Regions from separate parts of the Streptomyces sp. NPDC037271 genome, predicted to be linked through region 2. Evidence: riboswitches for the same ligand, from Rfam matches in the RefSeq annotation. Region 2 holds a riboswitch; the other holds the start of a gene.
The links. Region 2 has a riboswitch for cyclic di-AMP ahead of ACZ7G3_RS09105 (C40 family peptidase). Riboswitches for the same ligand answer to the same signal wherever they lie in the genome.

Region 1: it holds a riboswitch for cyclic di-AMP, as region 2 does, so the genes downstream of both, ACZ7G3_RS12990 (M23 family metallopeptidase) here and ACZ7G3_RS09105 (C40 family peptidase) in region 2, are expected to answer to the same signal.

Annotation. Positions count from the first base shown of each region.
Region 1 is NZ_JBVJVN010000005.1:297,935-301,333, forward strand. Features, by position in the region: gene ACZ7G3_RS12985 (GntR family transcriptional regulator) at 1-222, opposite strand, end outside; gene ACZ7G3_RS12990 (M23 family metallopeptidase) at 422-1,186, opposite strand; cyclic di-AMP (ydaO/yuaA leader) riboswitch at 1,199-1,363, opposite strand; gene ACZ7G3_RS12995 (M16 family metallopeptidase) at 1,554-2,942, opposite strand; gene ACZ7G3_RS13000 (M16 family metallopeptidase) at 2,939-3,399, opposite strand, start outside.
Region 2 is NZ_JBVJVN010000003.1:291,155-294,553, forward strand. Features, by position in the region: gene ACZ7G3_RS09100 (ABC transporter permease) at 1-952, shown strand, start outside; cyclic di-AMP (ydaO/yuaA leader) riboswitch at 1,506-1,648, shown strand; gene ACZ7G3_RS09105 (C40 family peptidase) at 1,652-2,125, shown strand; gene ACZ7G3_RS09110 (ATP-binding protein) at 2,416-2,907, opposite strand; gene ACZ7G3_RS09115 (helix-turn-helix domain-containing protein) at 3,122-3,399, shown strand, end outside.

The DNA.
Region 1 (3,399 bases), on a different contig from region 2:
GGCCTCCTGTTCGCCGGGTTCCGCCACGCACGCGCCCGCGTGCCGCCGGGTCACCACGAAGCCCTCGGCCTCCAGCGTGCGCAGGGCCTCACGGACCGGGACGCGGGAGACTCCGTAACGGCGGGCGAGCAGTTCCTCGGTGAGCCGACTGCCGCGCCCGTGGACGCCGGCGACGATGTCGTCCCGGATCGCCGTGCACACCGAGTGCGCCGGAATACGCATGCCCGACCTCCGCCTTGATCCCCGTGAAACGTCGACGATTGACGCGTGAGCAGTGACTCTAGGCCAGCCGGGCGGATATTCCGACGGCGGGGCGGATTTCCTGGTCATCTTTTGGACAGCGGCGACGCCTGGGTCACCCGTGGAAATGCGAACGCCCCGGCTCGGGAGCCGGGGCGTTCGAGTGCCGTGCCGTCCGCCGTCAGATGTTCACACCGTGGGAGCGGAGATAGGCGACGGGGTCCATGTCCGAGCCGTACTCGGGGCTCGTACGGGCTTCGAAGTGCAGGTGGGCTCCGGTGACGTTGCCGGTGGCGCCGGAGAGACCGATCTGCTGACCGGGGGCGACCGCCTGGCCGACCGAGACGCCGATGGAGGACAGGTGGCCGTACTGCGTGTACGTGCCGTCGTGCATCCTGATCACGACCTGGTTGCCGTACGCCCCGCCCCAGCCGGCCTCGACGACGGTGCCGACGCCGACCGCGTGCACGGAGGTGCCGCTCGCGGCGTGGAAGTCGATGCCGGTGTGGCTGCCCGAGGACCACAGGGAGCTGCCGGCCTGGTAGGCGGTGGAGACGTAGGAGGCGGTGATCGGCGACACGAAGGTGTTGAGGCGCTCGCGCTCCGCCTCGCGCGCGGCGCGCTCCTTGGCCTCGCGTGCCTCCTCGGCCGCCTCGGCGGCCCGCTCGCGTGCGGCCTCCTGGGCCGCCTCACGGGCGGCGGCGTCCAGCGCGGCCCGCTTCTGCGCGGTGGCCTGGGCGTCGATCTCGTCGGCCACGGCGTCGCCGATGGTGACGACCGGGGTGAGTCCGCTCTGCTCCGCCTCGGACTCGGCGGCGAGCGCCGGAGCGGCGAGGGTGCCGACGACACCGGTGGTGGCGAGGGCCGCGACGCCCGCCGCGTGGGCGGTGGTGCGGTGCATCCGGCTGGGTCGGCGGTGCTTGCCGGTGGCGCGCGTGAACGCCATGTGGAGGCTGGTCCTTTCCTTCCCTCTCGCCTACCGGGTTAGCTGACGGGTTCGGAGCAGGAAGGTCTCCTACGGACCCCCTCGCTGCACGCGCGGGCGTCCGATTCACCCCAGGGACTGCGATGGGTCCCCGGCTCCCCTGGCTCGCGCCGTACGGGGACTCGGCGATGGCTGTCCGGTGCCGCGGGTGCGGCGCACTGCCTGACGAACAGCCCGGACGACGCTAAACGGGGTGTCTTCAATCCTCAAACGCAACAGGCGTTTTGTAGCGCACGCCACAGGGCAGACGGTCAGTCAGCCCCGCAATTCGGACAAAAGGCGGCCCTGGTGACACTGTGGTCACCAGGGCCGCCCCGCGCGCGTGCCGCTACTCGGCCGCCACGACGGTCACTTCACCGATGCCGAGGGCCTCGACGGGCTCCTTGATCTGCGCCGCGTCGCCGACGAGGACCGTCACCAGACGGTCCACCGGGAAGGCGTTCACGACCGCCGCCGTGGCCTCCACGGTTCCCGTGACGGCGAGTTGGCGGTAGAGCGTGGCCTGGTAGTCGTCCGGCAGGTGCTGTTCGACCTGGTCGGCCAGCGTGCTCGCCACGGCCGCAGCCGTCTCGTACTTCAGCGGCGCCACACCGACCAGGTTCTGCACGGCGACGTCGCGCTCGGCGTCGGTGAGCCCGCCCTCCGCGACCTTCCGCAGCACCGTCCACAGGTCCTCCAGCGCGGGACCCGTGTTGGGGGTGTCGACGGAGCCGCTGATGGCCAGCAGGGCGGCGCCCGTGCCGTCGGGCGCGGAACGCAGGACCTGTGCGAACGACCGCACGCCGTAGGTGTAGCCCTTCTCCTCGCGCAGGACGCGGTCCAGGCGCGAGGTGAGGGTGCCGCCGAGGCAGTAGGCGCCGAGCACCTGGGCGGGCCACACGCGGTCGTGCCGGTCGGAGCCGGTGCGACCGATCAGCAGCTGCGTCTGGACGGCTCCGGGGCGGTTCACGATGACGACCCGGCCCCTGTCGTCGGCGGTCACCGGCGGCACGGGACGCGGCTCGGCGGCGGAGCCGGTCCACGCGCCCAGCGTGTCACCGAGCAGCGCGTCGAGGTCGACGCCGGTGAAGTCGCCGACGACCACCGCGGTGGCCGTGGCGGGCCGGACGTGCTTCTCGTAGAAGGCGCGTACGGCCGCGGAGTCGATGCGCGCGACCGTCTCCTCGGTGCCCTGACGCGGGCGCGACATGCGCGTCCCGGCCGGGAACAGCTCCTTGTAGAGCTCCTTGGCCGCGCGGCGTGCCGGGTTGGCCAGCTCGTGCGGGATCTCGTCGAGCCGGTTGCGGACCAGCCGCTCGACTTCGCTGTCCGCGAACGCGGGCGCCCGGAGGGCGTCGGCGACCAGGCCGAGGGCCTTGGCGAGACGCGAGACGGGCACTTCCAGGCTCAGCCGGACGCCGGGGTGGTCGGCGTGTGCGTCGAGGGTGGCGCCGCAGCGCTCCAGCTCGGCGGCGAACTCCTCGGCGGAGTGCTTGTCGGTGCCCTCGGAGAAGGCGCGCGCCATGATCGTGGCGAGGCCGTCGAGGCCGGCCGGTTCGGCGTCCAGGGGTGCGTCCAGATTGACCTCGACAGCGACGACCTGCTGGCCGGGGCGGTGGCAGCGCAGCACCGTCAGGCCGTTGTCGAGACTGCCGCGCTCCGGGGCCGGGAACGCCCACGGCTTGGGCTCGCCGGCCTGCGGCTGAGGGTGGAATTCCATGGTGGCGAGCTCGGTCACTTGGCCGCCTCCTCGTTCTCGTCGGTGGCGTTCGTGTCGGCGTCGTTGTCGTCGGCGTTGTCGTCGGCGTCGGCGGGGGCCGTGGGCTCGTAGACGAGCACCGCGCGGTTGTCGGGACGCAGGCGTGCCTTGGCGACCTCCTGGACCTCCTCTGCCGTCACCTCGAGCACTCGCTGCACGGCGGTGAGGGCGAGCTGCGGGTCGCCGAAGAGGACGGCGTACCGGCACAGTTCGTCGGCGCGGCCCGCGACCGTACCCAGGCGGTCCAGCCACTCGCGCTCCAACTGGGCCTGGGCGCGCTCCATCTCCTCCGGCGTGGGCCCCTCCTCCGCGAACCGGGCGAGCTCCTCGTCGATGGCGGACTCGATGACCGGCACCTCGACGTCACCGGACGTCTTCACGTCCAGCCACCCCAGGGAGGGTGCTCCGGCGAGCCGCAGCAGACCGAACCCGGCGG
Region 2 (3,399 bases):
CCTGCTTCCCGTACTGGCGGCACTGGCACTGTGCGCCTTCGCCTGGCCGGCCGCCCGTACGTCCGCCCGCGATCTGCCGCTCGGCGTGGCGGGACCGCCCGCCGCGATCACGCAGGTGGAGCAGCGGCTCACCCAGCGCGAGGACGCCTTCGAGATCCACCGCTACGCCGACGGGGCCGCGGCCCGCGACGCCGTCGAGGACCGGACCGTGTACGGCGCGGTGGTCGCCGGCGACCGGGGCACGAAGCTGCTCACGGCGTCCGCGGCGAGCCCCTCCGTGGCCCAGCTGCTGCAGCAGGCGGTGACCGGGCAGGCCTCCGCCACGGGGACGCCGGTCCAGGTGGTCGATGTGGTGCCCGCCCCCGAGGCGGATCCGCGCGGCGCGGCCCTGGGCGCGAGCGTGCTGCCGCTCGCACTGGCCGGGATCGCGACCGGCGCCGTGGTGACCCTGCTGGGGTTGCGCGGCGTGCGAGCGGCCGTCGCGGTGACCGGCGCCGCCGCGTCGACAGGCGCGGTCGCGGCGGTGGTCGCGCACAGCTGGCTCGGGGTGGTCACCGGTGACTGGTGGGCCGTGGCCGGCGTGTTCGGGCTGTCGGCCCTGGCCGCGGGCGCGGGCGTCGCCGGGCTCGGGGCGCTGCTCGGGCGCGCGGGTGTCGGGCTGGGCGCGGCCGTGATCATGCTGCTGGGCAACCCCTTCTCCGGCGCGTCCTCGGCGCCGGAGATGCTGCCCCGGCCGGCCGGCGCGATCGGCCAGTGGCTGCCGCCGGGCGCGGGCGGCTCGCTCCTGCGCTCGGTGTCCTTCTTCGAGGGCGCCGCGGCCACCGGCCCCGCGCTCACGCTCACGTGGTGGTCCCTGCTGGGCCTGGGCGCGGTCCTGCTCGGCGGCGCACTGCGACAGCGCGCACCCGGCGCCTCACCGGCGCCCGACCGGGCCCCGGCCCCGGCCGCCTGATCCCCGGCCGTGCACGACCGGGCCGCGGACCCCGCCACGGTACGGGGCCCCGGCCCGGCCGCCGTGCGCACCGGTGCGTCAGGGCCGGAGTGCACGCCGGCACCCTGGCCCGGGCGCCGCGCGTGCGGGACGGTGAACGGCGGGCGGCGCGCGTCAGCCTTCCGCCGTGTTCCGGCAGTTGACGCGCCGGCGGCCGAAACGGACCAAACGGCGTACCCCCTTTCGGCGTAGGAACACCCTCGATTTCCGACCGGCCGAAGTTGCGCGACCGCTGCTGCTCACGCGGCGGAACGAGCCGCTCCGCCGCTGGTCCCGGGCTCGTCACCACCCCCGGCGGTGACTCGAACGCGGAGGTGTCCACCCGAACGGGCGAGTGGCGTGTAACAACACAAAGGGCACGTTCCGTTGGGATTCTCCCACTGGGCGAGACAAGATCCGTGACTGACGACAAGCCCTCGCCGCAGCGGCGGGGCGGTCCGGGCGGACGCCGAGTCCTGCCGCCGCCCGGACGACCGGTCGACAGGAGTGGATCGGCAGGAGTGGAGGACCCGAGCACGACGGGTCGCCGGAACGGTCGTCTCCGAGAGAGAAACCGGGCCGAGCAGCCCTTGGGGTGAAGCCGCACTCGTGCGGCCGGGCAACTTCGCCAGCCCGAATCCGACAGGTCATCCTTCACAGGCGGCTGACGAAGGGTTGCGCATGTCTGCGCTCAATCGTGTCCCGTCGCTGATGGCCCGTGCCGGTACGGCCTCGGCCCTCACCCTCGCCGCGATCGGCGGATCCGTCGTGGTCCCCGGTGCCGCCTCCGAGGCGGCCGCGGCGACCTATGCGGCGAAGGCCCTCAAGATCGCGGCCTCCAAGAAGGGTTCACCGTACAAGTGGGGCGCCGTCGGACCACGCAGGTTCGACTGCTCCGGGCTGACCCTGTATTCGTTCAAGAAGGCCGGTAAGAAGCTGCCGCGCACCGCGGCTCAGCAGTACAACAAGACCCGTCATATTTCCGCCAAGAACCGCAAGGTCGGCGACCTCGTCTTCTTCCACTCGGGCAGCAGCGTCTACCACGTCGGCATCTACGCCGGGAAGGGCAGGATCTGGCACGCCCCGAAGACCGGGGACGTGGTCCGTCTGCAGAAGATCTGGACCGGCAGCGTCTGGTACGGCCGGGTCAATTGACGTCCGATCCTCGCCCGGAAGGGCGGGGTCTCCTGGCACGGCCCGCCCACGGCCTCGGCGGGTCCCCGCTTCGACGCGCTGTGCCGGTACCCGTACCGGCCCTGCCCCCACCCGACGCGCCGAGGCCGCCGGTCCGGCGGCCCTGGCGACGTCGGCCGCCCCGTCGATGTGCCGGTCGGGGACGGCCCCGCGCCCCGCACGCCCCGCGCTCCCACACGCGCACGTGCGGCGGTTCGGTACTGCCCTCGACGCTCACACGGAACAGACTCGCGGCGAGTGCCGCCGGCGCCTCACCGTTCGGGCTCCTGCCGTCCCGCGACCCGCCCCACGGCCGTGGCCGGCTCGGGCGGCACCGGACTGCTCGGCGGCGTCCAGGGCAGTTCGATGAAGACGGTCTTGCCGCCCTCGCGCGTGCGCCGCACCCTCAGCTTGCCGCCGCACTCCGCCGTCAGCCAGCGGATGATCACCATGCCGCGGCCGTTGTCCTGCTGGACGGCGGCGGGCAGACGCTTGGGAAACCCCGGATGGCTGTCGGTGACGCCGATGCGCAGTCGCTCGTCGCGGTCGAGCACGAGGTCCACCGTGAAGGTGGGTGACTGTCCGAGCGTGTGCTGGACCGCGTTGGTGGTCAGCTCGGAGACGATGAGCCGGACGGTTTCGGACACCTCGGTGTCCGCCGGCAGGCCCCACTCCACCAGCGTGCCGACCACATAGGTACGCGCGGCGGCCACCGAGGCGGGATCGCTCGGCAGAGTGACGGATGCTTCCAGATGGTCTGCCATGGCGACGTCGTCCCTTTCCCACGGGACCGCAGCCGGACACGGAGCGGATGGTTCGAGTACGGTCCCGGACTGGTGCTTTGCCGTCAGACTGCCACCACCAGGCCCGGTAAGGGCGGCGATCCACCAAGATCTGCATATATCTGTCGCTCGATGCGGTGAACTCTGCGACGGCAGAGCGTATTTGGGCGGCTCATAAGGAGTAGAGGAGTGGCCCATGCAGCACGGCCCCGTGGTGCGCCGCCGGAAGCTGGGCGCGGAACTGCGCGCCCAGCGCACGTCGGCGGGTATCACCAGCGGCGAGGCGGCCCGGCTGGTGGGCTGGCACCAGTCGAAGGTCAGCCGGATCGAGACCGGGACGAGCGGGGCGAAACCGGCCGACGTGCGGTTACTGCTGGACGCCTACGGCGTGGACGACGAGCAGCTGCGGGAGCTGCTGGTGATGCTGGCGGGCTCCGACGACGCGGGCGGCCGGAACCACTGGTGGCACGCCTA